DNA from 2 places in the Psychrobacillus sp. FSL K6-1267 genome. Region 1 is predicted to be linked to the other one. Evidence: a T-box and tRNA genes for the amino acid it is inferred to sense, from the RefSeq annotation. Region 1 holds a T-box; the other holds one or more tRNA genes.
The links. A T-box is a leader RNA that pairs with one kind of tRNA and senses whether it is charged. The one in region 1 lies ahead of pheS (phenylalanine--tRNA ligase subunit alpha), so its partner is inferred to be a tRNA-Phe.

Region 1 (15,238 bases):
CACCATTTTCTATTAATATATCAGTAGATAAATACATATAAACGGCAATCGGAGTATAGTGGATGAGTATGCCCACTCCTAAGCCGTCCTCCTCATTAATAAAATCCCTTTCATTCAAATTAGTATCTTTTGTATTTTCATTTTTAAACAAATTAAACAATATCATATCCTCCTAATTTTTTTGATATATATATGGCGCTGCTGATTTTAACAAGCTGTTAATACCTCCAGGTTGATAGGGCATCTTGTTATCTACAGTTTGCTTATCCATCCATCTTAATTCTTCAATTTCTTCTGGATTTATTATGCAACATTCACCAGCAATAATTTTCATCTTGAATGTCACAAACAATACATGACTGTTCTTATGTTGAAAAAATGCTTCATTAAGTGCTATTACTCTCTCTACCTCTGTCATTAACCCTGTTTCTTCTTGGACCTCTCTTACAATAGCCTGCTCCAATGTTTCTCCATTCTCCACCGCACCTCCAGGAAGTGTCCAGCTAGCCCCAGTGTTCCGGACCATTAAAAAATTCTCCTCATTTGCATCGGCAATCAAGCCATAGACTACATCTACTCTTTTCATTACTTATCAATCTTCCTGTATACTGAAATTTGTTGCTCACATATCTTCTAGGAGCTTTATTAGAATTATATCAAATGTATGATTTCATTTTTAATAATATTTTAAATTTTTAGCAAACTGTTGTTCGATAATTATAGGATTATCTTTAGTTTTATGGGGTATATATTTAACAAATCTATCGATTAATACGTCTCACTAAGATTTCTTTCTTTGAAGGTAAGAGCTTTTGGTGGGAGGTGATTAGTTGAGAAGAGTCTATGGAGTAAAAAAATTAATGACATATCTAGATTCTGTTGGCTATCCACTAACAGAAGAACAAATCCATCAGCTTATGCTAAATAAAGAAATACCACATCTTAGACCAATCGGAGACATTATAGCCTTTAATTTAGACCATATAGATTGGTGGATCAGTCACAAAAAGATTTCTCCATAGAACAAGCCCTGCCTTTGTGGCAGGGCTCTATTTTGGGATAGAATGTAATTTATTTATTTGTTTTAGGACAGTAGCCGCATGCTCCTTGACCTGGTAAATCCATAGACATACAACAGCTTCTACGAATAGGCTGATTTACTAATACTGCTGGATTTCTACCTTGAGTGTATTCGTAGAATAGAGATTTAGTGGAGAATAATTTCCACACCTCTGGGTTCTCGAGTATTTCAATATCATCCATAGCTTGACCAGCGGTAGAAGGATCTTCTAAGAGCTTCTCATACTGATTAACAAGATGAACGAAAAAGCTTTCCCAAATGATTAGCGGTGAAATACTTGTTGTATTTCTTAACTGCTGTACTATTTCATATCCTTGCTTACTTAAAATCTTTCGGATGACCTCTTCTCTCTCTTCTTCCTTCACGTAACGAAAATCATTTGGATTGATGAACATAGCTATAGTATATGCACCATATTCCTTTGTAACATCGAAATGAAGCTCTGTGTGCTTGCCATCCCAAACCATGTCGTAAGCAGCCAGCATGTAAAATTGATTGGCAAAAAACATACCGTATCTTTTAGCAAAATGGGAAACAGCTGCTACTTGGTTTTTTGCTTCGGTAATCCCCTGCATCAACTTTGAAAAATCATCCTGGAAAAATTCCTTACTTAGTCGCTCTAATGTAAAAAGAGTTCGAAGCGGCTTAGACGTGTATATTCGATGTTCATTTAATATAAATTCTTGCTCAAACGTTATTGCTGGCATATTATCACCTATTCAAAATAATTTACTTAGTACCTCTATTTTAAAGGAAGGGCTAGCCATTGCAACATTTCGAGCCTAAACCAAAAAATAACTCTATACCGATTACCAAATCGGATAGGGATATTTTTATGCCTCTACAGATGTTTCACTTGAATTAGGCATTATTTTTGAGGTAATCATAGTTAATAAAACCGATATTATCACACCCCATAAAATTCCTATGGTAAGTGATACTATAGAGCCAGCTATGATACCGATCCTCGCTCCCCAAACGGAAACTTGACTATTACTTGTCCCCATCGTAAACTCTTGACCTTTCCTCTTTTTCCAAAGTAGCCCTACTATTAATACTGGAACAACTCCACCTCCCGCCATGGAATAGGCCATGGAAAATAAATCGATAATAGAGTCTGCCCAAATGGCTGTTCCAATAGTAAAAGCTCCAATAACAATGACCCCTATCCTCGTTAACCTTAAATAATAGGAATCTTCTTTTGGCTTCATATTTGGAATGACTAAGTCATTTACAATAACTACTGCAGCAGAATGTAGAAGTGAGGAGGCACTAGAGATGGCTGCCAAGAAAATCATGATGAAAAAGGCAAGAGCAGCTAATTGAGTCATTTCCTCAAGAATTAACCACGAGATTGCTTCGTCTGCTGCCAAATTTGGGTTTTGCAATTTTACAACCATACCTGCGATTGTGGCAAATATCGTGAAAATTATCGCGACTACTCCACTTATTAGCATTGCACGACTAGCCGCTTTAGGGTTTTTCGAAGCAAAACACCGCTGCCAATATACCTGTGCAGCTAATATTCCCAACGTACCCGTTACAAACAGAGAAATTACCTCCACAGCTGATAGATTCATTTGTGCTAACTCGATAGCTCCAACATTTTCTAAGCCACCCTTAAGTGTCGAATAACTAAAATCAACTTTATCGAATACTTGTATGTAAAACCAAACTGCAATTGCAATGAGTATCCCTCCCTGTATTAGATCGGTCCATACAACGGAATACATACCGCCAACAGCAGTGTAGATGATGAATACTGCAGAAAAAACTAAAATCATCAATAGCGGGTCGGCACCTGTGAAAGCTGAAAATAGCGCTCCCATCCCCATTGCCTGACCACTAACCCAAGCAATCATAATAGATGAAGTTAAAATAGCTATTAAACTACGAGAATACCTATCTCTTATTATTAAATCGTCCATCATTTCTGCTAACGTATTATATGTAAATTTTGCTGCAAATCCTGCAAATATTAGAGCGAACAAAATTTTTGCTCCTTGTTCGCCAATGACAAAGGGCACATTTGCTATTCCAATCTCATACCCCTTGGATGAATGTCCAACAAAATTTCCAACTCCCATAATAGTTGCGATATCTGTGAACAGTAATAGAAAAAAGGGTAATGTACCTCCAGCAATCGCGTAATGTGCAAAGCTAGTATCCGCTTTTTTCTTAAACAGGAATGACATTCCAATGAAGACTATAGATAACGTGATTGTAACTGTCCATGTCCAAAAAGCTAAACCCATCCAACCCCTCCATCTTTTTGTATTTGCAAACATTATTAATAAAATAAGTAAATTATTAAAAATTTGCTATTACTTTATTACCCCTGCTTAGATGGTATAAACCATAATAAAAGAACGAGATAATTTTTTCTTCCACTAGTGTTAAATTAATCCAACAAAAAAAGACTGCTAACACTCGATTTGAGTATGTAACAGTCTAAAACTAATATCATTTTTATTCACTCTTACTATGTGGAACATAAGTTACATTATCCAATTACAAAAACTTTATGGATACCATGCTAGTTTACTATCACTGTCTAACGGCTTGGATTGGATTTCCTTACTCAATGTATCGAACCATTTATTTAAAATCTCATCCTTAGGTAGCTTTGAATCCTTATCATCTTCCCAAATTATATGAGAAAACCACGCACCTGTTAGCCATTCAAATTGTAGCTCAGCATATGCAATGTTAGGATGCTCCGCTTGAGTAAAATTGTCATTTACAGCAGTGGCAACATTTGATGCTTGAGGTAGTAATTCGTTTTCAATTTTTTCTTTAATAGATTGACTGTCAAGTTGATCCCACATAACTAAACCGCCATCTATTTGATAAAAAATGTCGAAGGATGGTTGTTCACCTAAATCCACCAATACAAAGGCACGTTCTACAGTATTATTAGTTGCTTTAACCGTGTTTACAATAATATTCTGTGCCATTTCCACCCAATATTCCATTGCATCTTCTACAGTCGACTCTATGTAAAACTCAGATTCCAATTCAGAAACAGCTGTCTCTCCCTTATTAACATCTTCTATTTTCCTAAAAAGACGGTTAAAAAAACCCATTTTCTACACAACCTCCTTATTTTAATATTCATATTCATTTAATCTTAAAGAATATGTAATCTGCATCATTAATTTATAATGGTCCACCTTCAAAGCCAATCGGCCAACCATCTTTTTTCAATTTTACCTTATACTGAAATTCATGTGGACGTTCGCTATAAAAGGCTACTGTAAATCCTGAAAACAGATGATCATCAAAATTGATCATCCTTCCAAAGGATATGGTAGCTAGATAATAGTCTTCTATCTCATGAGTTGGAAAGAATATCTTCAAATAATTTAATGCACGGTTAATGTGCTGAGGCAACTGAGAGAATATTTCCCCTGCCAGTTCAATAAATTCTTCTGAAGGATCTTCTGTATCCCCTTGAACAAATATTTCTACCTCTTCCCACTCCCCAATATCTAGACTACAAAACCATTGCTTCGGAAGAAAATTATCTGCTTCACTTTGTGTTAAAGACTTCGAAAGAATAAGCTGTTTATTCAAAATTTCTTTTATGTTGGGTATTGCTTTTATTGGCTTGCTTGGTTTAAACGAATTCATACTATGACCTCTTTGTTTTTTCTAAATTTATTAAGCGATGATTATCATAAAACGGAAGGATAGTGCCTGCCATACATTACCTTAACTGATTATTAAATAACTATAGAGATAGAGAAGAAAATAACTAAAACAACGCAACAGGCCAGTGAAATAAAAAAGGGATGATTTAAATAATATTTTTTGATACCAGTGATCATTGCAGGGTTTAGTCACCTAATGAAGAAGGAGCAAGCTAACTCATCTTAATGTATTTCCTATGAAATTAATGCAGTAATTTAATTATAGAATCATTTACCCAATTATGGAAAGTGGAAATATGTCTAGAAAAACTAAAGAAAGGGTAAAGAATATTAGTTAAAGCAAACAGGAGGTAATTTTTTATGGAGAATCATGTTATTGGCGTATACGAAAACGAACAACAAGCAGCTGAAGTTGTTAAAGATTTAAAAGATAAAGGTTATACAACTGATGAAATTTCAATTATTGCTAAAAATACAAAGGAACTTTCTGAAATTACACAGGAAGTAAAACCCTCCACTAAAGATGGAGCCATTGCGGGAGCTTTAACTGGAGGAGCAATTGGCATAGCGGGAGTTATAGCAGGGTTATCTACAGTATTGATTCCCGGATTTGGCGCTGTGTTGGCTGCAGGTCCTATCATTACAACAATTGGAGGCGCAGTCGTAGGGGCCAACTCTGGTGCTGGTGGATTAAAACATGCTCTTATGGAAATCGGAGTCCCGGATGATGAAGCAGAGCGATATTCTAATGATGCTCAGGATGGAAAAGTCCTGGTATTTCTTCACCCCAAAAACCCACAAACGTAAGGGTCGATTGAATGGTCAGCTTAACTACTGTGTTAGTTTAAGTACATCACTGTTCCCCTTCACATAGCTATAAAAAGGAGCAGCACCAATTTAAGGGCTGCTCCTTTTTCTTTTATTCAATCATCCTCTTAGCTCTGCTCCTGCTTGTTCAGCAAGTGCTTTTAGAACTTTGTTGTGAGCATTGACTACTTCTTCGTCAGTCAGTGTTCGTTCCGGATCGAAGTATGTTAGAGAGAATGCAATTGATTTTTTGCCTGGTTCCATTTTTTCGCCTTCATATAAATCGAAGAGATGCACAGCCTTCAACAGTTTTCCGCCTGATTGCTGGATAATCGCTTGGAGCTCTCCAGCAGCTTTTTCACGTTCCACTACTATTGCAATATCCCGAGTAATAGATGGGAATTTAGAAACTGGTGCATAATATAATGTTTCTACTTCTTTATTTAATACTTTTACTAAATTCAATTCGAACACATACGTTTCTTTTAAGTCGCGGGCTTTTTGTTCTGCTGGGTGTAATTGTCCGATAATACCTATTTCTACACCTGCTAATTGAATGGATGCAGTTCTTCCTGGATGCATACCTTCAACAACTGTACGTACAAATGTTAAATCCTCAGTGTGTCCAAGGAGATCCATCAAACCTTCCACAATTCCTTTAAGCACGAAGAAATCTACGCTCTTCTTCTCACCTTGCCAGCTATGCTCTACCCATTTACCAGCAATAACTCCTGCTAAATGCTCTTGCTCTTGAGGAAGACCAGATTCCGTTTCCCCTAAGAATACAGAGCCAATTTCATATAATGCAACTGTATCGGCTTGGCGAGCAGTGTTATACGTTACAGCTTCCAACAAATGTGGGATTAAGCTTTGACGTAACGTGCTGCGTTCCTCACTCATTGGCATTAATAATTCTGTCACTGGAGCAGATTCTAATGCAAACTTTTGAGCCATTTCTTTTGAAGTTAATGAATAAGTGATTGCTTGATAAAGTCCTGCACCTTCCATAAATCCTCGCACTTGGCGACGTTTTGCTTGGTAGGAAGTTAAACCACCAGGCTTCGATTCTTCCACTGGTAATGTCATTGGGATTTCATCATAGCCATACATACGAGCGATTTCTTCTACAATATCCTCTGGGATTTTAATGTCCTGGCGACGTGTCGGAGCTTTAATATACAAATATCCATTAGCTACTTGGAAATCAAACTTCAAACGAGTTAATATAGATGTCATATCTTCTAGAGAAATTTTCATTCCTAAGCGACTGTTGATGAAATCAGGAGATACGATTACCTCAGCAGGAGATTTATCTAACTTATCTACAACTACAGAACCAGCTAACACCTCTCCACCAGCAAGTTCTGCTAATAGGCTAGCTGCACGTTCAGCTGCTAAAACAACTCTGTTAGGATCGACACCTTTTTCATAGCGGGCACTCGCGTCACTACGTAAATTATGATCTTTAGAAGATTGGCGAACAGAACTTGCTGTAAAGTACGCAGACTCGATAACTACTGTTGTTGTACCATCATGAACCTCTGAATTAGCGCCACCCATAACTCCAGCAAGAGCAACTGGTTCTTTACCATTAGTAATAACTAAATGATTAGATTTAAGTGTACGCTCTTGATCATCAAGTGTAACAATTTTTTCTTCTTCATTTGCTAGGCGAACAACGATTTCCTTTGTAGCAAGGCGATCATAGTCAAATGCATGAAGTGGTTGGCCGTATTCCATTAACACGTAGTTTGTAATATCTACGACATTGTTATGAGGACGGACACCAGCTGCCATTAGACGATTTTGTAGCCATAGTGGTGACTCTTTTACTTGTACGTTTTTTACAACCTTCGCAATGTACAAAGGATTTTCTTCTATTGCATCCACACGAAGCTTTATATAGTCTTCTGCTTTTTCAATGCTTTCTGTATAGGCCGCTTCTGGGTATTTCATATCTTCAGAAAGAATTGCTCCTACTTCATAAGCTACTCCTAGCATACTTAGTGCGTCAGAACGGTTTGGTGTTAAACCTAGTTCTAACACTATATCGTCCAGGCCTAATAATGGAAGTGCGCTTTCACCTGGTACAGCTGTTTCAGGAAGAACATAAATCCCTTCTGCATATGCTTTTGAGACAAGGCGGCCTTCTATACCTAGCTCCTGAAGAGAACAGATCATACCGTTAGATACTTCTCCACGTAGCTTTGCTTTCTTAATCTTAATGCCACCTGGTAGCACTGCACCAGGACGAGCAACGATTACTTTCTGACCAGCGTCTACGTTAGGAGCACCACAAATGATTTGAGTGATTTCATCTCCTACATCTACCTGACAGATGTTTAACTTATCAGCTTCCGGATGTTTCACCTTTTCTTTTACATATCCAACTACAACATTTGTCATGCCTTGAGAGCGATCAATTACTGCATCTACCTCAATACCTGAGCGTGTGATTTTTTCTCCTAAATCCTTTGGATTCAATCCTTGTGTGTTTACATATTCTGATAACCATTTCGTCGATACTAACATGTCATTTCCTCCTTACACTTCTGTTCGGTGGAATTGCGATAAGAAACGCACATCATTTGTATAGAAATGACGAATATCTTCCACTCCATATTTCAACATTGCAATACGCTCTGGCCCCATACCAAATGCAAAACCAGAAAGCTTTTTAGAATCATAGCCAGCCATCTCAAGGACGTTAGGATGAACCATACCTGCTCCTAGTATTTCAATCCAGCCAGTCTTCTTACATACGTTACAGCCGCTACCTCCACACTTAAAGCAAGAGATATCCATCTCTACAGATGGTTCTGTGAATGGGAAGAAACTTGGACGCAAACGAATTTCGCGATCCTCTCCGAACATCTTCTTCGCGAATAAAGATAATGTACCTTTTAAATCACTCATACGGATATTCTCACCGATTACTAGACCTTCAATTTGAGTAAATTGGTGTGAATGTGTCGCATCATCATTATCACGACGATACACCTTACCAGGACAAATAATTTTAATCGGTTGACCTTCTTTTGCCTCCATTGTGCGCGCTTGCACTGGAGATGTATGCGTACGTAACAAAATATCCTCTGAAATGTAGAAGGAATCCTGCATATCACGAGCTGGATGACCTTTAGGTAAGTTTAAAGCTTCGAAATTATAGTAATCCTTTTCAACCTCAGGACCTTCTGCAATTTCATAGCCCATGCTTAAAAATAGATCTTCAATCTCCTCGACAACGCGAGTAAGTGGATGATGATTCCCGGTTTTCACTGGACGACCAGGTAAAGTTACATCAATAGATTCTTTCTCTAGCTGCTCTTGAATCGCTTGCTCCTGTAATAAGGTCATACGGGCTTCTAATACATTAGTTACTTCCTCTCGTACTACATTGACAAGTGCCCCCATCTTCGGACGCTCCTCGGCTGGAAGTTTACCCATTCCCTTTAATAAATCCGTGATTGGGCCCTTTTTCCCTAAATATGCAACTCGCACGTCATTTAATTCTTTTGTGTTTTGTGAAGCTTCAATTTTTTGTAGAGCTTCTTCTTTCAACTGTTGAAGTTGTGCTTCCATTTTAAAAATCCCTCCTAATTGACAAAATAAAAAATCCTCGCCCCTATAAAAGGGACGAGGACTATTTTCGCGGTACCACCCTGATTATTGCACAAAAAAACGTGCAATCACTCAATTCGACTAACGGCTCTACACCGGCACACCTTTACAGTAAATACTGGTCCCGGTGGCAGCTAACGGGGTGAACTTCTATATGAAATCTTCATCTACGCTTCCAGTCAAGGCGTAAAATCCCTACATTCGAATTCTCATATATACTTTTCCCGATGACAGCTTTTCTTATTTATTAAATTATTATCTATTATACGGACTTTTAAACATTTCATCAAGGGCATTTATCTCAAAGTAAGTCCATAAAGAAGAATTCCCGTTGCCACTGCAACATTTAATGATTCTGCTTGACCAAACAAAGGGACAATAATATTTTGGTCGGTTTGTTCCAACAAATCCGCTTGAATACCGCTTCCTTCGTTTCCTACTATCAATGCAAACGCATCACTTTTCTCTACTTCATGGAACGGAGTAGAGTTTTCAAATGCTGTTCCATATACTTTTACATTTTTGTCTTTCAGCTGGTCCACCCAATAGCTTAATTCACCTTTTAAAATAGGTATATGAAAATGAGAGCCTTGTGCAGATCGTAGTGTTTTGGAATTATAAGCATCTGCTGATCCTTTGCCAAGAATGACTGCGTCTATTCCAGCAGCGTCGGCTGTACGAATCATCGTACCAATATTTCCAGGGTCTTGAACCGCATCAATCAATAACAGCCTTTTCCAACTTCCCTGTTCATCTAACTTAGCTGTACTTTGTTTACAATGTGCAAAAATCCCTTGAGTATGCTCTGTTTCGGCAAGCTCTTTTTTGATAACATCATTAATCTCAACGATTTCCAGATTATCAACGTCCCATGTTACAGGAATTTCACTAGTATCACTTAGCATAATAGTTAAAACATTTTCTTTTTGTTTAATTGCTTCCTCGACTAAATGATATCCTTCAATGATAAATTCTCCTGTTTTGTCTCGCTCTTTTCGAACACTAAGTAATTTCTTCCAATGTTTAACTAAGGAATTTTGTGGAGATTCAATTCGTTTCATGTTATGTACCGCCTTTTTCTTATATACCGCACAAAAAATAATACAGCATCTTTTCTTTTGTAAAAAAATTATATCACGTTAATCTATTACTTCATATTTATCTTCCACGAATTTATCAAAATCATGTATACGTGGCAAGACATTGGGAAAGATAAAGAAAAGGAGTGATGAAAATGGATTTTCAAATTCGAGAAGCAATAGCAGCAAACCTAAAAGGAAATTCCGCTACAGATATTAAAGAAGTCGTGGAAGATGCGATTAACCGAGGAGAAGAACATTTACTACCTGGTCTTGGCGTAATTTTTGAAAAATGGTGGAAAACTGCTGATGAATCGAGCAAACAAGCAATGCTAAATAATGTTTCTACTGCATTTGCTCAATAAGTTTAAGTAATTGTTCAGACCGTAGACTTAGTCTACGGTCTATTTATTAATTCAATATTAGTTCCATGACCAGAGCTAGGCAAACTTTGGTCCATAGTGTCGTACCAAATTTTCACCTTATCCCCATCATGTATACTCTTTTATAATCTCTATCACTTCAATTTTTCCGTCTACTAACAGCTCAGGTAATTCACTTTTTACGTTTCCCTTCCAGTAATCTCTTGCTTGTTCAATTTTTCTTGAAAACGAGGCTCCATCCTCCTTTGGCAAAAGGCTAGCATCTCCCTCAAAGGATTTACCAAAAACTCTTAAGCTAACAAGTTGTAAAACCTGCCGATTATAGGAATTAAATATTTCCACCCATTTTAAAGCATCCTCAAAGTTTTTCGTCGCATATAAACAAGAAAGTCTAGAAGGGTAATCCGGGTATTCTTCTAATCTCACCATTTCTGCTACCGTTTCTCGTATTGCTCTAGTTGTTTGGTCAAAATATTGACGTCCTACTTCTGAATCTTCTTTAGTTAATTTCAACCCTTCATCCGTAAATTGGTTCTGAAAAATTTTTATAAAATCCTCACCTTTAGAATTTAAATGCTCTCTTTCAAAAAAGAACCTATACAAAGTATTCCTTTGATTCTCTTCAAAATTAATTATCTGTCCTACCTTCATCTTTTTCCTCGTAACAATATGATAAACAATTAGTCCATTTTCTATCATAATATTCTCCTTATTTAATAAAATATAAAACTAGTTATTTTAATTCACTAAACCACTAAATTAATTTAACTTTTGCGAAAATTATCCTTGATTTCTCCGATATACTGTATATAATTACTCTATGAGTTTGAATAATTAGAAAAGTTTCAAAAGATATTATATTTAAATTATAGCAAAGAGGCGAAGTGTATGAACATTATGGTGGAAAATATTGTAGAAGCATTGAGTGAACATCTAGAGCAAGACCAGATTTCCATCAATCAAACTATTAGAGAATTACATGGGAAAGATGAATCCTATCACTCTATAAGTTTACCAGACGTTGTCGTTTTCCCTAGAAGCGCAACAGACGTTAGTAATATTATGAAGACTGCTAGTAGACTTAAAGTTCCAGTAGTACCTTTTGGACGTGGAACAAGTTTAGAGGGTCATGTCATACCCTACGAAAATGGTATTACCATTGACTTTTCATTGATGGACAAAATTTTAGAGATAAGAGAAAACGATTTACTGGTGAAGGTCCAACCAGGTGTTACGAGAACGCAGCTTAACAAAGAATTAAAAAAATATGGCCTGTTCTTCTCTGTTGACCCTGGTGCAGATGCAACTCTTGGGGGCATGGCTGCGACTAATGCTAGCGGAACTACCACCGTCAAATATGGAGTAATGAGAGATCAAGTAAGAGATTTAGAGGTAGTGCTTGCTGATGGAACAATCATGCATACAGGTAATTTGGCAGCTAAATCTGCTTCTGGTTTTCATTTGAACGGATTATTCGTTGGATCAGAGGGCACTTTAGGATGCTTTACAGAACTAACTTTAAAGGTGTATGGCATTCCTGAATTTACAACTGCTGCTAGAGCAACCTTTCCTACGGTCAAAAATGCAGTTGAAGCTGTAACTTCAATATTACAGGCGGGTATTCCCATCGCACGTGTAGAACTTGTGGATGAGAGCTCGATTCGTCAAGTTAATCATTTTAGTGAAACTGATTATGCTGAAAAGCCTACGTTGTTTTTAGAATTCCACGGCAATGAAGCTGGACTCACTCAAGATGTCGAGTTTACCCAAGAAATTGTAAAAGACCATGGCTGTGATGATATTCAATTTGAAACAGATAATACCGCACGAACAAAGCTTTGGGATGCTAGGCATAATTTAGCTTATGCTTATATTCACGGAAACGTCGGTAAGAAAATGATGGTTACAGATGTGTGTGTTCCTATTTCAGAATTGGCCGATGCGGTTATATTTGCTCGTCAGGAGCTCGATGCTATCGGATTAACAGGAGGACTTACTGGTCATGTCGGAGACGGAAATTTTCATGCTCTGCTCATGATTGATATGAATAATCCCGAGGAGGTACTGAAGGCACAGAACTATAATGAAAAGATTGTTCTTTATGCTCTCGAACGAAAAGGAACTTGCACTGGTGAGCATGGGGTAGGTGTCGGAAAACAAAAGTATCAGGCGGCAGAACATGGCGAGGCTCTTCGAATTATGGAAAAAATTAAAGTTGCTCTCGATCCGCTAAATATTTTAAACCCAAATAAAATAGTAAAACTTGAAAGTGACGGTGGGTAATATGAAAATTTTAGAAAAAATCAGTAGCTTTGCCGGAAAGTATTTTGCCATCTGGGTTATTTTAATAGCAGTAATAGCTTTCTTAATACCAGAAGCATTCCTACCTTTTGGCGGCTATATAACTATCCTACTTGGAATAGTAATGTTTGGAATGGGACTTACGCTTAGAGCAGTTGATTTTAAACTGATCTTAACAAATCCCAAGCCAGTACTAATCGGTGTAGCAGCACAGTTTATAATCATGCCTTTAACTGCCTTTGCTATAGCTTACTTACTACAGTTACCTAGTGAACTGGCAGCTGGTTTGGTTTTACTTGGCTCTGTGCCAGGGGGAACTGCTTCTAACGTAATGGTTTACCTAGCAAAGGGAAATGTACCACTTTCAATTACGATGACTTCGTTCTCAACTCTCTTGGCGCCTTTAATGACACCGGTTCTTCTATTACTGTTAGCAGGCCAATGGATGCCGGTAAATGCCATGGACATGTTTATGTCTATTGTACAAGTAATTATTGTTCCAATCGTACTTGGATTACTCATAAAAAAATTACTACCAACAGCTGTAGAAAAAAGCGCCAATATTGTTCCATTGATCTCTGTATTAGCTATTATTATCATTGTTTCCGCAGTAGTTGCTGGTAATGTAGACAATATTGCTTCGGCTGGTCCATTAGTTTTTGTTGGGGTTTTCCTTCATAACGGAGCTGGGCTATTGCTTGGCTATTATGCTGCAAAAATGATGAAGCTATCTAAATCAGATTGTCGTGCTATTTCCATAGAAGTTGGTATGCAAAACTCTGGTTTAGGAGTTGCACTAGCAACTGCACATTTAGGTCCACTAGCCGCTCTTCCAAGTGCCTTAGGAGCCGTTTGGCATAATATTTCAGGACCAATTATAGCAACTGTTTGGTCCAAGAGCGCAGGAAAACAAGATAAGGTTGAGGTTGAGTCTATTCCTCTAGAAGGTAAGCCATCACAGATTTAAATATACACAACTAAAAGAAGAGGCTGGAACAAAACCCACCTTAGACATCTAAGAGTCCCGAAAATTTACCGAATAGTAAATTTTCGAGACTCTTTTCTATTACATAGTCGGTGTTCTCCGCTACTGCGGACGCTTTCGCGGGGGCACGGGGCGAGCCTGTAGTCTCTCACACGCGCTTGTCTCCTAGGAGGTCCCGCCTTCACTCCGAACAACTTTAATTTTCTTTGATATCAAGTGAAAACTGTATATAATTTCAGATATAAAAAAGGATATCTTTAGTTAATTTTTTTTCAAAACGAAATTCATTCAGAATGAAGTATCCTTATAGTTAGGGATTATTATAAGAAGCAACTCACAGCATTTTTACGTCGCATGGTTCTACTTATTTTCCATCCTCTTTCTATTTAAGTTTTTTAACTCCAAAAATCATGTTATTTGCTCTTCTTCCAATATAATCGATCTATATTTTGATTTCCCCAACTTTTTCCTTCACTAAAAGATATGTTTATTGCTCTGGGACTTCTATTTCATACTCTTCATACATGATAGGCTTTGGATATTGGAAAGTAACTATTTGAGCCTTTTCTAGTTCACTTACTTTGAAAACTTGTTTAAAGCTATTTCCTTCAATCCTTTGCGCGAATGGAGAATCCTCAAGCACTAAACTATTCCCCTGATCATCCTCTAGCCATAATGGATTTCTAGTAAGTCTATTATCGTAAATTGAGTCACTTTGTATATCAAAATAGACAGTTATCTGCTCCTCATTCGACTGAATCTCTGTAACAAGAATATCTCCGAAATCCCCTTGACTTAATGTAAAAGGATATTTTTGTCCTTTTAAAGGTATGATGACCTTCTCTAGGGCAAATTTGTCCTCCAGCATATAAGGAATAACTCGAACCTTTTTAGTTCCTTCCTTCAGTGGGCTAAAGAAATAGCTTAATTGCGTAGTAACGATGCCGTTTTCAGTATCACCGTGACCATTTTTCCCTAATGGATCCAATATATTTCCACCATCATCAACTATAAAGAATTCTATATCATAAGGCTCTAAATTCGTTTCTTTCTCCTCTGACATTACATTTACGGCAAGATCTGTCCCAGCAGGACCAATTTTCAGAGAGCTTATTTTGACTTCTGCTTCATCAATCATCTTCACTACTTCAGGGCGTATCACAATTACTTCATTCGATTGTTTTACATTGTATTCGAACTTCCAAGTGCCAGGTATTAGACCAACAGCATCTATCCTCATGCTAAGCTCAAATTCTTCTGGTAGCTCCTCTGTTGGATTTATTTCTATCATCCCTTTATACTTTTGTGGAGTTATAAATTTTCCAGAT
Region 2 (15,238 bases), 640 kb from region 1:
TATTCCTGCAAAGACAGGACTAGGAAGCTGAAGTAGTTCAGCTATAAACAAGGAAAATACTATAGCAACTCCAGTTTTAAATATGCGTGCGCCTAATTTCATTCCATCCTATCCTTTCGTTAACCTTATTACTTTGATTTATTTAGTTGAGCAAAAGCATTGTCTACAGCATTAATTGTCTCTACTATATCATTTTCTGTGTGAGCTGTAGTAATAAACCAAGCTTCGTATTTAGAAGGTGCAAGATTGATACCCTGCTCAAGCATAAGCTTGAAGAATTTAGCGAACATCTCACCATCACTAGCTTCTGCCTGTTCGTAGTTTTCAACCTTTACATCGGTAAAATAAACGGAAAGTGCACCTTTTATGCGATTGATTGTAATTGTAATATTATTTTTCTTAGCTGCATCTAAAATTCCTTTCTCTAACAATGCACCTAATCTATCTAGCTCTTCATATAAACCGGGAGCCTGAAGAACTTCTAAACAAGCAATTCCTGCTTGCATTGACGCAGGATTACCAGCCATTGTTCCAGCCTGATAAGCAGGTCCAAGTGGTGCTACCTGCTCCATAATTTCTTTCTTACCGCCATATGCACCAATCGGAAGTCCACCGCCAATAATCTTACCCAATGCAGTTAAGTCCGGTATTTGGCCAAGCATAGTAGATGCAGCTCCATAATGGAAGCGGAATGCTGTAATTACTTCATCATAGATAACAAGAGCTCCCTTTTCTTTTGCAATTTCGTGAACTAGCGCTAAAAATCCTTCATTAGGCTCCACCATTCCAAAATTACCTACAATAGGTTCCACTAAAATACAGGCTAATTCAGAACCCCACTTTTCCATAGCATCCTTGTATGCCTGAGGATCATTGAATGGAATCGTTATAACTTCTTTTGCGATAGATTGAGGTACTCCGGCAGAATCGGGAGTTCCAAGAGTTGCTGGGCCAGAGCCTGCTGCAACTAAAACTAAATCAGAGTGCCCGTGATAGCAGCCAGCAAATTTCATTACTTTTGTTCTTCCTGTATAGGCACGTGCAACTCGTATTGTAGTCATTACTGCTTCCGTCCCTGAGTTAACAAAGCGCACTTTATCCATTGAAGGTATAGCATCTTTTAGCATTTTAGCGAATGTAACCTCATGCTTTGTTGGGGTACCATATAATAAGCCTGTTTGGGCCGCCTTTGTAATAGCTTCTGTAATATGCGGATGAGCGTGTCCGGTTATAATAGGACCGTAGGCTGCTAAGTAATCGATATACTTGTTTCCATCTACATCATAGAAGTATGCACCTTCTGCTCTTTCCATGACAATAGGTGCTCCGCCTCCAACTGCTTTATAGGAGCGGGAAGGGCTGTTTACTCCTCCAACGATATGTTCTAATGCATGTACCTGTATTTGTTCAGATTGTGTATGTTTCAATGTTCTACCTCCATTATTGAATGTATGTAAGATGAAAATTATAACTTGTCTTTCCTAAAACTTCTAGTCATAGTGGTTACTTTTAATATTTTAGACAAATAAGAGGAAAAAGGCTAAAGAAATTGAACATACTTATAAAGTTCGTTACGATATAACTAATATTAGAGGAGGGATTTTGATGGAACAATTAGAAGGAGTGGCCGCACCTAAATTTTCATTAAAAAATGAAAAGGGTGAAGTCGTATCATTGGAAGACTTTGCTGGAAAGCAGTATGTCATTTTGTACTTTTACCCTAAAGACTCCACACCGGGCTGCACGACGGAAGCATGTGAGTTTAGAGACGCCTATGAAGATTTTTCTGATTTAAATGCAGTTATTCTTGGAGTAAGTGCAGATGGTGAGAAGGCACATACAAAATTTATAGAAAAGCATGGACTACCTTTTTCTTTATTGATCGATGATACTCATGAAGTTTCAGAGGCATACGGAGTATGGGCATTGAAGAAAAACTTTGGGAAAGAATATATGGGAATTGAACGTACAACCTTTTTGATCGATCCAACTGGGACAGTGGTGAAGGAGTGGAGAAAGGTTAAAGTAAAAGATCACGTAGAAGAAGTGCTACATACATTAAAATCCTTAGTAAAAGCTGGTGAATAAATAGATGAAAATATTATTTTCCTTTTTACCGAAGGAGGAGCAGCGATTAAGCTTGATCAATCGCTTTCCCCAAGTAGATTTTATCTTCCATAAGGGCTTAAATGAGAATGAACTTAAAACAGCTAGTGTTTTTGTGACGTATGGGGAGGACCTTAAACCTTCACATATAGAAGGTGCTAAAAAACTGAAATGGGTTATGGTTGCCTCAGCAGGTTTAGAAAAAATGCCTTTACAAGAAATAGCCCAAAGGAACATACTTCTCACAAATGTGAGAGGTATTCATAAAACACCTATGGCCGAATCCATTTTGGCTCATATACTTTCTATTAAAAAGTCCCTGCCTCTCATAGCTGAAAATCAGAAAAAGGCAGAATGGTCGAAAAGAGTTCCCTCATCGGAACTTTATGGATCAACAGCATTAATAATAGGGCCGGGTGCAATTGGGGGAGAAGTAGGAAGACTGTTACAAGCATTTGGAGTACACACAATTGGTTGCAATCGTAGTGGAAAAACAGCATCTTATATGGATGAGATGGTATCCTTCAAGTCATTAAAAGAGGTATTACCAAAAGCTGATATAGTAATCTCCATACTTCCTAGCACTGAAGAAACGAGAGGACTGTTAACATACGAGCACTTCAAATCTATGAAAGAGAGTGCTATTTTTATGAATTACGGACGTGGGGACTTATTGAAAGAGCAGGATTTGAAACAAGCCTTGGTGGATAATTGTATAGCCTATGCTGTATTAGACGTTTTTGCAAAGGAACCACTTGAAAGTGATCATCCGTTTTGGAGTATGCCAAATGTAATCATCTCCCCACATATCTCTAGTCACTCCTCTCAATATGTGGTGAGAGCACTTGAAATTTTCTCTAGAAATTTAACTATCTACTTAAATGAAGAAAGCAATTTTGAAAATGTTATAGACGTTTCACGAGGATACTAAAGTGTATTAATACTATGTTAATAGTCGAAAAATTTGACAGCGATAGTATTTCTTCTTTATACTTATTATAAACTTATCATTTAATAATGATTATAAAGAGAGGTGCATAGCGATGACGGAAGTACATTTAAGAGACGCTTTGGATACATTGAAATCAACCGGTGTACGTATAACGCCTCAACGCCATGCGATTCTGGAATTTATTATTCAATCTATGTCACATCCCACTGCGGACGATATATATAAAGCGCTTGAAAGTAAATTTCCCAGCATGAGCGTTGCTACTGTCTATAACAACTTACGTGTGTTTAGAGAAGCGGGCTTAGTAAAGGAATTAACATATGGCGATAATTCAAGTCGTTTTGATTTCATCACAAATGACCACTACCATATGATTTGTAATTCTTGCGGTAAAATAGTTGACTTCCATTATCCAGGATTAGATGAAGTAGAGCATCTTGCCTCTCATTTGACCGGTTTTGATGTTAGTTCTCACCGAATGGAGATTTACGGTTCGTGTCCTACATGTAAGGAACAAGCAACTAAAGTCCAATAAAAAACCGAGCGTATATTCGCTCGGTTTTTATTTTGTCTAAATTTTAAAGCGGCCAATAAGTTGTTCTAAATACACTGCTTTTTCTGTTAAGTCCTGCGCCACTGTGTTGATTTCCTGCATGGTTGCTGTCTGTTCCTCTACAGCAGCAGAGATCATTTCGGTCTGGGAGGATGCTTCTATCGTATGGCTGGCAATTTCAGCTACTGATGCTGCAACTTCTTCAGCACTTGCTGAGATTTGCTCAGATGTAGCTGAAATATCTTCTATCTGGTAGGTAACTTGCTCAATGGAGCTAGCAATTGATAGGAAGGAAGTATTGGCCTCGTTAATTACTTCCACACCTTCTTCAGCATTTTGAAGTCCGACCAAAACGGATTTTTCCACATTTTTTGTATCCTTTTGAATTTCTATAATTAAGGATACTATTTGGCTAGCAGACTGTTTAGATTCCTCAGCAAGTTTCCTTACTTCATCGGCAACTACTGCAAATCCTTTTCCATGTTCTCCTGCTCGAGCAGCTTCAATAGCAGCGTTTAAGGCAAGTAAGTTTGTTTGCTCAGAGATAGCTGTAATAACTTTTGTGATATTCTCAATTTCAAGGGATTGCTCACTTAATTTTTTAATAAGCTGATTCGTTTCATTAGATGAATCATAAATCAGTTGCATTTGTTCTTTGGCTGTTTTTAATATTTCTTCACCCTTACTAGCAAACTCAATTGTGTTTGATGCATTGCTATGTAAAATTTGGGTAGATTCAGCAATACGTTGCACTCCGGCAGCAGTCTCATCCATAGCAGTCGCACTTTCTTTGGCAGATCTTGCAGAGCTTTGTGCACCTTCGGCAGTCATTTCCACACGATTTGCCACATCCGTAGACGCAATGGTCACTTCCTCTGTGCTAGCAGAAAGCTCCTCAGATACACTCGATAAATGATTGGCATTTTCATGTAAGCTAATGATTAGATCTTTCAGGTTAGATTTCATTTTATTAAAGGATTTAGCTAGATCACCTATTTCATCCTTTGCTTGGCTATTAATATCAGGTGCTGTTAAGTCACCATTCGCTATAATCTCAGTTGCCCTTGCTACTTTCACAAGAGGAATAGTAATGGATTTTTTTATAAATATAGAAATTCCAGAAGCGACCATAATACTAATAGCAAGTATCGCCAGACTAAAAATAATTGTATTTTTGACTACCTGTTTAGTCTCATCTGTAATTACCTTTAATTGACCTTCTTGATATTCATTTATTTTGAGTGCTGTGGCTAAAACACCTTCATTTGCTATTTGAGCGTCATTATTTACTATTTGTAACGCACTGTCTTTGTTTCCCTTGTTTAATGCGTCCATAGCTTCTGTAGCAGCAGTGTTAAACGCGTCGTTATGTTTATGGATATCACTCAAATAGCCCTTCATTGTGTCTGATGAAGCCAAATTTTCTAAATTTAGAATTGCCTCATTCAACAAATCTTGATGCATAACTAAGGAGTCCTTTGCCTTATCTGTATTATTTAAAATCATAGCTCTTATGTAAAGTCCTTGCATACCAAGCTCTGTTTGAATATCGTCCGTTAAGAGCTGTTGTTGTACACGATTATCTAATGCATAATCAAATTTTTCTTCAATAGATAGTAATTGTAGGAATGTTACCCCTAAAGTGATAAGTAATAAAAAGAAAATAGATAAAAAGGAAAAGTTCAGTTTTTTTCTAATAGACATAATGGTACCCTCCACTTCTTTCGCTTTAAGTCTAAAGTAGTATTAATTATCCGTCAACTACAAATATTTTGATTAATTTTATTATTAAAAATAAAACAATACAATAAAGTGAAAAATAATTGATACGTATAGGTAATTAAACACGGGAATAGTACAAGGTCGATGACTGCCTAAACAAATGGAGAAATTAGTTCTCAAAGCCACCTAGACTATTTTATTTAACCTAAATAGGAAAGGTACGCAGAGTAAATGGGGAAAATTATTTTGATTTACAATACATAGTAAGAAATCGTCGATATCCATTCCAATTGATTAGTGTTGGCTAATTTAAAAAGTGAGGAGTTTCTATATCTTCTAAGAAACAGAGGTGCTGGTTATCATGATGATGCTAATAATGCGATGCTTGCAATATGGAGAGTAGAGAAAGAAGACTTCGTTTCATTTCACTCTATATGAGTATACTATGTTAATATAAAAAAGCACTTTGCTTAAAAGCAAAGTGCAGGGATTATTTCTTTCTATTGTAGCTAATATCAAATTCTTCACCTTCAAGAGTAGGATCCAATGTAAGTGGTTCTTTGCAATACATACACATATCTACTCGTCCTAAAACTTTCGTGTGTTTTCCACAGTTGGGGCATACTACTTGAACGGCTTTAGTAGATAATAAACCTATCCATCCATATACAGCTGTACTTCCAATAATAGAAAGTAACCCAAGTGTCATAAATATTGTTACTAAGATAGCGTTCTCTCTAAAGAAGATAGCCCCGTACATGATAATAAAGCCAAAGAATATTAAACCAAGAGCAAAGGAACGAATTCGATTTATTTTGTTTTTATAGGGTTTCATTTTTTAGCCTCCTAATTATACCTACACTATAACATATTTTTTTATAAAGGAATGTTATTAAAGTTTAAAGAGGAAATATCAAATTATTGTCGAAGAATAATACATAAGTTAATAAAGGAGGCTTTCACATTGGAAGCGTTGTTAAGACCTATCTATCAAGAAAGAGCCAGTGATTCAAATACATTAGGCATAATATTAATAGAAAAAATAGAAGAAGTCAGTCCTATTACTGATACCTTTGATTCCATATTGTTCATTATAACTAAAGATTCTCCTATTCCGGTTTTTACTAAGCATTATACGTATAACGACAAAAAGGCAGCATTGCATATTATTACGGAAAAACAAATTAGAAAATGGTTTATAGTAGGAGCCAATCCTAAGTTAGTGGGCTGGATGATCAATGGGAGAGTAATATTTGATCGAAATGAATATGTAGAAAACCTTAAAAAGGAATTACAGGATTTCCCGGTAAACGGCCGAAATGTAAGAATGGGAATAGAATTTGCAAAGCTTAGTAGAAGCTATATGCAAGCTAAAGTATTCTTTGAGCAATTAAATTATCTAGATGCTTATAATCATATTGTAAACTCACTGCATCATCTAGCTAGATTAGCTATTATTGAAAAGGGGATGCACCCGGAGGTTATGGTGTGGAAGCAAGTAAAGCAATTAGATCCTTCTATATATAAATTGTACGATGAGTTAGTGTCGAGTGGAGAAACATTAGAGAAAAGATTAGAACTTTTATTTTTAGCGAGTGACTTCTTAATTCATTCAAGAACAAAGGATGGGGCACGGCATATAATCGAAGTACTTTCTTCTAAAGAGTATTGGACGATACAAGAGATTCATGAACAAGAGGAATTAAAAAACTATTCCGTTGACCTTGAAGTATTTATAGAATTCTTGGTCGATAAAGGATTAATTCTAATAGAAAAACAACCTACTAAAAGCAGCCATATTCTGCATAGATACTACAAAGTTAAAGAGTAAAAAAAGGTCAACAAAAAACGAAATAAAAAAATGCTCGTTTTTTGTTGACATATACATTAAATATGCGGTATTATAATAAGCGTCGTCAAAAACGAATTAAAAAACAGCAGAAAATTAATAAAAAAAGTTTTTTAAAAAACTTCTTGACTAGCCAGTTGAATGGTGATAAATTAGAGAAGTCGCAAAAAACGACAACGCAAAAATGAACATTGAAAACTGAACATGCAAAACGTTAAGACATATAGCTTCAAACAACTTCGGTTGTATTGACGCAAAACAATTTTTGACATCATTTAATGATGATGCCAGCAAAACAAAATGAGCTTTTAAACTAGTTCTATTTTTTCTGGTTGACGAGACGTAGTGCAGTGCTAGGAAGCGAGTGAGCGAGAAAAGGAGCGTACTAACGTACGTGACTGACCGAGTAAGCGAAGCTGACAACGCAATGCGCTGTGTATCGCCAGCCAGCTATTATGGAGAGTTTGATCCTGGCTCAGGACGAACGCTGGCGGCGTGCCTAATACATGCAAGTCGAGCGAATGATGAAGAAGCTTGCTTCTTCTGATTTAGCGGCGGACGGGTGAGTAACACGTGGGCAACCTGCCCTGTAGATTGGGATAACTCCGGGAAACCGGGGCTAATACCGAATAATCCATTTCCTCACATGGGGGAATGTTAAAAGACGGCATCTCGCTGTCACTACAGGATGGGCCCGCGGCGCATTAGCTAGTTGGTGAGGTAACGGCTCACCAAGGCGACGATGCGTAGCCGACCTGAGAGGGTGATCGGCCACACTGGGACTGAGACACGGCCCAGACTCCTACGGGAGGCAGCAGTAGGGAATCTTCCACAATGGACGAAAGTCTGATGGAGCAACGCCGCGTGAGTGAAGAAGGTTTTCGGATCGTAAAACTCTGTTGTGAGGGAAGAACAAGTACGAGAGTAACTGCTCGTACCTTGACGGTACCTCATTAGAAAGCCACGGCTAACTACGTGCCAGCAGCCGCGGTAATACGTAGGTGGCAAGCGTTGTCCGGAATTATTGGGCGTAAAGCGCGCGCAGGCGGTCCTTTAAGTCTGATGTGAAAGCCCACGGCTCAACCGTGGAGGGTCATTGGAAACTGGGGGACTTGAGTGCAGAAGAGGAAAGCGGAATTCCAAGTGTAGCGGTGAAATGCGTAGAGATTTGGAGGAACACCAGTGGCGAAGGCGGCTTTCTGGTCTGTAACTGACGCTGAGGCGCGAAAGCGTGGGGAGCAAACAGGATTAGATACCCTGGTAGTCCACGCCGTAAACGATGAGTGCTAAGTGTTAGGGGGTTTCCGCCCCTTAGTGCTGCAGCTAACGCATTAAGCACTCCGCCTGGGGAGTACGGTCGCAAGACTGAAACTCAAAGGAATTGACGGGGGCCCGCACAAGCGGTGGAGCATGTGGTTTAATTCGAAGCAACGCGAAGAACCTTACCAGGTCTTGACATCCCGCTGACCGGCCTAGAGATAGGCTTTTCCCTTCGGGGACAGCGGTGACAGGTGGTGCATGGTTGTCGTCAGCTCGTGTCGTGAGATGTTGGGTTAAGTCCCGCAACGAGCGCAACCCTTGATCTTAGTTGCCAGCATTCAGTTGGGCACTCTAAGGTGACTGCCGGTGATAAACCGGAGGAAGGTGGGGATGACGTCAAATCATCATGCCCCTTATGACCTGGGCTACACACGTGCTACAATGGACGGTACAGAGGGTCGCAACCCCGCGAGGGTGAGCTAATCCCATAAAACCGTTCTCAGTTCGGATTGTAGGCTGCAACTCGCCTACATGAAGCCGGAATCGCTAGTAATCGTGGATCAGCATGCCACGGTGAATACGTTCCCGGGCCTTGTACACACCGCCCGTCACACCACGAGAGTTTGTAACACCCGAAGTCGGTGGGGTAACCCTTTTGGGAGCCAGCCGCCGAAGGTGGGACAGATGATTGGGGTGAAGTCGTAACAAGGTAGCCGTATCGGAAGGTGCGGCTGGATCACCTCCTTTCTAAGGATATATTCGGAATACAGATTTTTATCTGTATCTTAACGTTTTGCAGTTCAGTTTTGAATGTTCATATTTATATTAACATTTTTAATAGATATGGAAATTCAAAGAGGGCCTATAGCTCAGCTGGTTAGAGCGCACGCCTGATAAGCGTGAGGTCGATGGTTCGAGTCCATTTAGGCCCACCATACCTTTTTAATTTCGGGGCCTTAGCTCAGCTGGGAGAGCGCCTGCCTTGCACGCAGGAGGTCAGCGGTTCGATCCCGCTAGGCTCCACCATTAAAAATATAATTGTTCTTTGAAAACTGGATAAAACGACATCAAAAAAAGAAACAAACGCAAGATATTCAAATTGTGATCACTTACGTGATTGCAAGTGTAGTACTTTTAACTTTTAGGTTAAGTTAATAAGGGCGCACGGTGGATGCCTTGGCACTAGGAGTCGACGAAGGACGGCACTAACACCGATATGCTTCGGGGAGCTGTAAGTGAGCTTCGATCCGGAGATTTCCGAATGGGGAAACCCACTGCCCGTAATGGGGCAGTACATTTGCGTGAATACATAGCGCATCTGAGACACACCCAGGGAACTGAAACATCTAAGTACCTGGAGGAAGAGAAAGAAAATTCGATTCCCTGAGTAGCGGCGAGCGAAACGGGAAGAGCCCAAACCAAGAGGCTTGCCTCTTGGGGTTGTAGGACACTCTATACGGAGTTACAAAAGAATGAGTTAGATGAAGCGACCTGGAAAGGTCCGCAGGATAGGGTAAAAGCCCCGTAGTCCAAAATTCATTCCCTCCAGAGTGTATCCTGAGTACGGCGGAACACGTGAAATTCCGTCGGAATCCGGGAGGACCATCTCCCAAGGCTAAATACTACCTAGTGACCGATAGTGAACCAGTACCGTGAGGGAAAGGTGAAAAGCACCCCGGAAGGGGAGTGAAATAGACCCTGAAACCGTGTGCCTACAAATAGTCAAAGCCCGTTAACGGGTGATGGCGTGCCTTTTGTAGAATGAACCGGCGAGTTACGATTACATGCGAGGTTAAGTTGAGAAGACGGAGCCGCAGCGAAAGCGAGTCTGAATAGGGCGAATGAGTATGTGGTCGTAGACCCGAAACCAGGTGATCTACCCATGTCCAGGATGAAGGTAAGGTAACACTTACTGGAGGTCCGAACCCACGCACGTTGAAAAGTGCGGGGATGAGGTGTGGGTAGCGGAGAAATTCCAATCGAACCTGGAGATAGCTGGTTCTCTCCGAAATAGCTTTAGGGCTAGCCTCAAACGTTAGAATCTTGGAGGTAGAGCACTGTTTGGACTAGGGGCCCATCCCGGGTTACCGAATTCAGACAAACTCCGAATGCCAATGATTTATGTTTGGGAGTCAGACTGCGAGTGATAAGATCCGTAGTCAAGAGGGAAACAGCCCAGACCACCAGCTAAGGTCCCAAAGTATTTGTTAAGTGGAAAAGGATGTGGCGTTGCTTAGACAACCAGGATGTTGGCTTAGAAGCAGCCATCATTTAAAGAGTGCGTAATAGCTCACTGGTCGAGTGACGCTGCGCCGAAAATGTATCGGGGCTAAACAAATCACCGAAGCTGTGGATTGATACCTTTGGTATCAGTGGTAGGAGAGCGTTCTAAGGGCGTTGAAGTCAGACCGGAAGGACTGGTGGAGCGCTTAGAAGTGAGAATGCCGGTATGAGTAGCGAAAGATGGGTGAGAATCCCATCCACCGTATGACTAAGGTTTCCTGAGGAAGGCTCGTCCGCTCAGGGTTAGTCGGGACCTAAGTCGAGGCCGATAGGCGTAGACGATGGACAACAGGTTGATATTCCTGTACCACCACCCCACCGTTTGAGTGATGGGGGGACGCAGTAGGATAGGGTAAGCGTGCTGTTGGTTATGCACGTCCAAGCAGTGAGGTGTGAGTGTAGGCAAATCCGCACTCTGTAACATTGAGCTGTGATGGCGAGGACTTAGTCCGAAGTTCCTGATTTCACACTGCCAAGAAAAGCCTCTAACGAGGTGGGAGGTGCCCGTACCGCAAACCGACACAGGTAGTCGAGGAGAGAATCCTAAGGTGAGCGAGAGAACTCTCGTTAAGGAACTCGGCAAAATGACCCCGTAACTTCGGGAGAAGGGGTGCTCTTTTGGGTGTATAGCCTAGAAGAGCCGCAGTGAATAGGCCCAGGCGACTGTTTAGCAAAAACACAGGTCTCTGCAAAACCGTAAGGTGAAGTATAGGGGCTGACGCCTGCCCGGTGCTGGAAGGTTAAGAGGAGTGCTTAGCGCAAGCGAAGGTGCGAATTGAAGCCCCAGTAAACGGCGGCCGTAACTATAACGGTCCTAAGGTAGCGAAATTCCTTGTCGGGTAAGTTCCGACCCGCACGAAAGGCGTAACGATCTGGGCACTGTCTCAACGAGAGACTCGGTGAAATTATAGTACCTGTGAAGATGCAGGTTACCCGCGACAGGACGGAAAGACCCCGTGGAGCTTTACTGTAGCTTGATATTGAATTTTGGTGCAACTTGTACAGGATAGGTAGGAGCCTTAGAGCCCGGAGCGCCAGCTTCGGAGGAGGCGTCGGTGGGATACTACCCTGGTTGTATTGAAATTCTAACCCATACCCGTAACCCGGGTAGGAGACAGTGTCAGGCGGGCAGTTTGACTGGGGCGGTCGCCTCCTAAAGTGTAACGGAGGCGCCCAAAGGTTCCCTCAGAATGGTTGGAAATCATTCGAAGAGTGTAAAGGCAGAAGGGAGCTTGACTGCGAGACCTACAAGTCGAGCAGGGTCGAAAGACGGGCTTAGTGATCCGGTGGTTCCGCATGGAAGGGCCATCGCTCAACGGATAAAAGCTACCCCGGGGATAACAGGCTTATCTCCCCCAAGAGTCCACATCGACGGGGAGGTTTGGCACCTCGATGTCGGCTCATCGCATCCTGGGGCTGTAGTCGGTCCCAAGGGTTGGGCTGTTCGCCCATTAAAGCGGTACGCGAGCTGGGTTCAGAACGTCGTGAGACAGTTCGGTCCCTATCCGTCGTGGGCGTAGGAAATTTGAGAGGAGCTGTCCTTAGTACGAGAGGACCGGGATGGACACACCGCTGGTGTACCAGTTGTTCTGCCAAGGGCATCGCTGGGTAGCTATGTGTGGACGGGATAAGTGCTGAAAGCATCTAAGCACGAAGCCCCCCTCAAGATGAGATTTCCCATTACGCAAGTAAGTAAGATCCCTCAAAGACGATGAGGTAGATAGGTTCGGGGTGGAAGCGTGGCGACACGTGCAGCTGACGAATACTAATCGATCGAGGACTTAACCAAATTGTTTGTTTCCATTAATGATGTCTTTTATCCAGTTTTGAGTGAACAACTCAGTAGGGTTTCCATACAACTTGTATTGAAAGCCGACAAGTCTAGTGATGATGGCGAAGAGGTCACACCCGTTCCCATACCGAACACGGAAGTTAAGCTCTTCAGCGCCGATGGTAGTTGGGGGTCTCCCCCTGCAAGAGTAGGACGTCGCTAGGCGATATTATTCCGAAGTAGCTCAGTGGTAGAGCAATCGGCTGTTAACCGATCGGTCGTAGGTTCGAGTCCTACCTTCGGAGCCATTTCTAGGAGAGCTGTCCGAGTGGCCGAAGGAGCACGATTGGAAATCGTGTAGACGGGTAACACTGTCTCAAGGGTTCAAATCCCTTGCTCTCCGCCAGATAGATTTCTTCTTTACATAAATATAATGGCCCCTTGGTCAAGCGGTTAAGACACCGCCCTTTCACGGCGGTAACACGGGTTCGAATCCCGTAGGGGTCACCATTTAAATTAAAACCAGCATTATGGAGGATTAGCTCAGCTGGGAGAGCATCTGCCTTACAAGCAGAGGGTCGGCGGTTCGAGCCCGTCATCCTCCACCATTATAAATTTTCAACACTTATTATTGTCGCGGGGTGGAGCAAATCGTTTCACGAAGAAAGCGATTAACGTCGACGCAAGCGTAGCGTGGAAGACGTAAAATTCACTAATTGCGTAGTTGATTTAAATTTCAACACTTTCTTATTGTCGCGGGGTGGAGCAGTTCGGTAGCTCGTCGGGCTCATAACCCGAAGGTCACAGGTTCAAATCCTGTCCCCGCAACCAAATGGTCCCGTGGTGTAGCGGTTAACATGCCTGCCTGTCACGCAGGAGATCGCCGGTTCGATCCCGGTCGGGACCGCCATTTATCTTTAAAATACATATGTGGCTCAGTAGCTCAGTCGGTAGAGCAAAGGACTGAAAATCCTTGTGTCGGCGGTTCGATTCCGTCCTGAGCCACCATTATGCCGGAATAGCTCAATTGGTAGAGCAACTGACTTGTAATCAGTAGGTTGGGGGTTCAAGTCCTCTTTCCGGCACCACTCACCAGTGGAGGGGTAGCGAAGTGGCTAAACGCGGCGGACTGTAAATCCGCTCCTTAGGGTTCGGCGGTTCGAATCCGTCCCCCTCCACCAGTTTTTAATAGGGGCATAGTTTAACGGTAGAATAGAGGTCTCCAAAACCTTTGATGTGGGTTCGATTCCTACTGCCCCTGCCAAATAATAAGTTAACTTTGAATAATGGCGGTTGTGGCGAAGTGGTTAACGCACCGGATTGTGATTCCGGCATTCGTGGGTTCAATTCCCATCAGTCGCCCCATATTCCTTTTAGTTAGCTCTTTTTTTTATTCTGTGGCGGTCGTGGCGAAGTGGTTAACGCACCGGATTGTGATTCCGGCATTCGTGGGTTCAATTCCCATCGGTCGCCCCATTGGGGTATAGCCAAGCGGTAAGGCAACGGATTTTGATTCCGTCATGCCCTGGTTCGAATCCAGGTACCCCAGTTTTTTGCGGAAGTAGTTCAGTGGTAGAACACCACCTTGCCAAGGTGGGGGTCGCGAGTTCGAACCTCGTCTTCCGCTCCAAATTAAGGCGGCATAGCCAAGTGGTAAGGCACAGGTCTGCAACACCTTTATCACCGGTTCAAATCCGGTTGCCGCCTCCAATTTTTAAAAAGTATTTACTGCCTTCATTATGCCGGTGTGGCGGAATTGGCAGACGCGCGGGACTCAAAATCCCGTATCTTCGGATGTGTCGGTTCGACCCCGACCACCGGTATCTATTATGAAATATCACTTACAATTTGATATTTTGACTAAAGCTTATGAATGCTGTTACCGCAGCTTTTGTAAGCTTTTTTTATATTCTCATTCATGATTATTTTTTAATAGTTTCCATTGATTTTAATTTTTTTACTTATGTCTTACACAGACGTCACAAGCTTTCTCATCTTCTATCCTCAGTTCTTTTATTTCATTAGAATAATCCCTTGAGAGTCATTTCAATGTCTTTATGTCCTATACGATCACTTACTTACTAAATTAATACTTTATTATACATATGTACACTAGCATGCAAATATCTTAATCCATGAATTGAGAATGCATCTCTATTCCGTTTCCTATATTAATTAATTTGTATATATTTTGTATTCGATTGACAAGATAGTCATATCGACATTAATTATATTCATTATTGAGGAATTCATACAACTAAAACTGAATGAACTAGAGAGACGATAAGAGAGGGATAGATGTATGTTTTCCACGATACTAATGGGATTGACGATTTTATTTATGGTAACAAACTTATACTATTTCTTTTCAGGTCGTAAGTATAAGAAAAGTTATTTTCAGTCAACTTTATTCCAAAAACTATTTTTTACTATGCTTGGCATTACCTTTGGATTTGCTGTTCTTTATTATTTATTGTCCATGGAAGGGGATGTAGTAAGAGTTAGTACTGAAGAGGGGAAAGATGGAGGAGAAAATTTTTGGGATTATCTCTATTTCAGTGGAGTCACCATATTATCAGTAGGTTATGGGGACTTGGTACCTGTCGGAAAGGCGCGATTCTTTGCACTTATACAAGCAGCCATCGGTCTTTTGTTGCCAACCGCATTTTTTATCAGAGCTTTGGGTGAAAAGGAAGATAGCCCTGGGGAAAGCACAAAAAACGAAAAAGAAGGTGAGCAAAG

Region 2: it encodes a tRNA-Phe, which carries the amino acid that the T-box ahead of pheS (phenylalanine--tRNA ligase subunit alpha) is inferred to sense. The anticodon was not compared.

Annotation. Positions count from the first base shown of each region.
Region 1 covers NZ_JBBOOR010000001.1:2,621,876-2,637,113, forward strand. Annotated here, with positions in the region: gene MHB55_RS13350 (hypothetical protein) at 1-160, opposite strand, end outside; gene MHB55_RS13355 (NUDIX hydrolase) at 173-586, opposite strand; gene MHB55_RS13360 (hypothetical protein) at 831-1,022, shown strand; gene MHB55_RS13365 (Fe-S oxidoreductase) at 1,072-1,788, opposite strand; gene MHB55_RS13370 (sodium:solute symporter family protein) at 1,915-3,336, opposite strand; gene MHB55_RS13375 (hypothetical protein) at 3,604-4,167, opposite strand; gene MHB55_RS13380 (hypothetical protein) at 4,241-4,714, opposite strand; gene MHB55_RS13385 (general stress protein) at 5,095-5,541, shown strand; gene pheT (phenylalanine--tRNA ligase subunit beta) at 5,662-8,073, opposite strand; gene pheS (phenylalanine--tRNA ligase subunit alpha) at 8,086-9,123, opposite strand; T-box leader at 9,171-9,403, opposite strand; gene MHB55_RS13400 (TrmH family RNA methyltransferase) at 9,459-10,223, opposite strand; gene sspI (small acid-soluble spore protein SspI) at 10,397-10,606, shown strand; gene MHB55_RS22290 (hypothetical protein) at 10,639-10,701, opposite strand; gene MHB55_RS13410 (DUF2441 domain-containing protein) at 10,733-11,323, opposite strand; gene MHB55_RS13415 (FAD-binding oxidoreductase) at 11,513-12,907, shown strand; gene MHB55_RS13420 (bile acid:sodium symporter family protein) at 12,909-13,892, shown strand; gene MHB55_RS13425 (DUF4179 domain-containing protein) at 14,398-15,238, opposite strand, start outside.
Region 2 covers NZ_JBBOOR010000001.1:3,264,567-3,279,804, reverse strand. Annotated here, with positions in the region: gene MHB55_RS16915 (FUSC family protein) at 1-102, opposite strand, end outside; gene MHB55_RS16910 (glutamate-1-semialdehyde 2,1-aminomutase) at 129-1,427, opposite strand; gene bcp (thioredoxin-dependent thiol peroxidase) at 1,606-2,088, shown strand; gene MHB55_RS16900 (D-2-hydroxyacid dehydrogenase) at 2,093-3,037, shown strand; gene perR (peroxide-responsive transcriptional repressor PerR) at 3,150-3,593, shown strand; gene MHB55_RS16890 (methyl-accepting chemotaxis protein) at 3,630-5,315, opposite strand; gene MHB55_RS16885 (YgzB family protein) at 5,824-6,168, opposite strand; gene MHB55_RS16880 (nucleotidyltransferase-like protein) at 6,298-7,164, shown strand; rRNA gene MHB55_RS16875 (16S ribosomal RNA) at 7,635-9,189, shown strand; tRNA gene MHB55_RS16870 (tRNA-Ile) at 9,301-9,377, shown strand; tRNA gene MHB55_RS16865 (tRNA-Ala) at 9,393-9,468, shown strand; rRNA gene MHB55_RS16860 (23S ribosomal RNA) at 9,587-12,514, shown strand; rRNA gene rrf (5S ribosomal RNA) at 12,606-12,721, shown strand; tRNA gene MHB55_RS16850 (tRNA-Asn) at 12,730-12,804, shown strand; tRNA gene MHB55_RS16845 (tRNA-Ser) at 12,811-12,902, shown strand; tRNA gene MHB55_RS16840 (tRNA-Glu) at 12,932-13,006, shown strand; tRNA gene MHB55_RS16835 (tRNA-Val) at 13,029-13,104, shown strand; tRNA gene MHB55_RS16830 (tRNA-Met) at 13,251-13,327, shown strand; tRNA gene MHB55_RS16825 (tRNA-Asp) at 13,331-13,406, shown strand; tRNA gene MHB55_RS16820 (tRNA-Phe) at 13,429-13,504, shown strand; tRNA gene MHB55_RS16815 (tRNA-Thr) at 13,509-13,584, shown strand; tRNA gene MHB55_RS16810 (tRNA-Tyr) at 13,594-13,677, shown strand; tRNA gene MHB55_RS16805 (tRNA-Trp) at 13,687-13,760, shown strand; tRNA gene MHB55_RS16800 (tRNA-His) at 13,786-13,861, shown strand; tRNA gene MHB55_RS16795 (tRNA-His) at 13,897-13,972, shown strand; tRNA gene MHB55_RS16790 (tRNA-Gln) at 13,974-14,045, shown strand; tRNA gene MHB55_RS16785 (tRNA-Gly) at 14,052-14,126, shown strand; tRNA gene MHB55_RS16780 (tRNA-Cys) at 14,133-14,206, shown strand; tRNA gene MHB55_RS16775 (tRNA-Leu) at 14,238-14,319, shown strand; gene MHB55_RS16770 (potassium channel family protein) at 14,799-15,238, shown strand, end outside.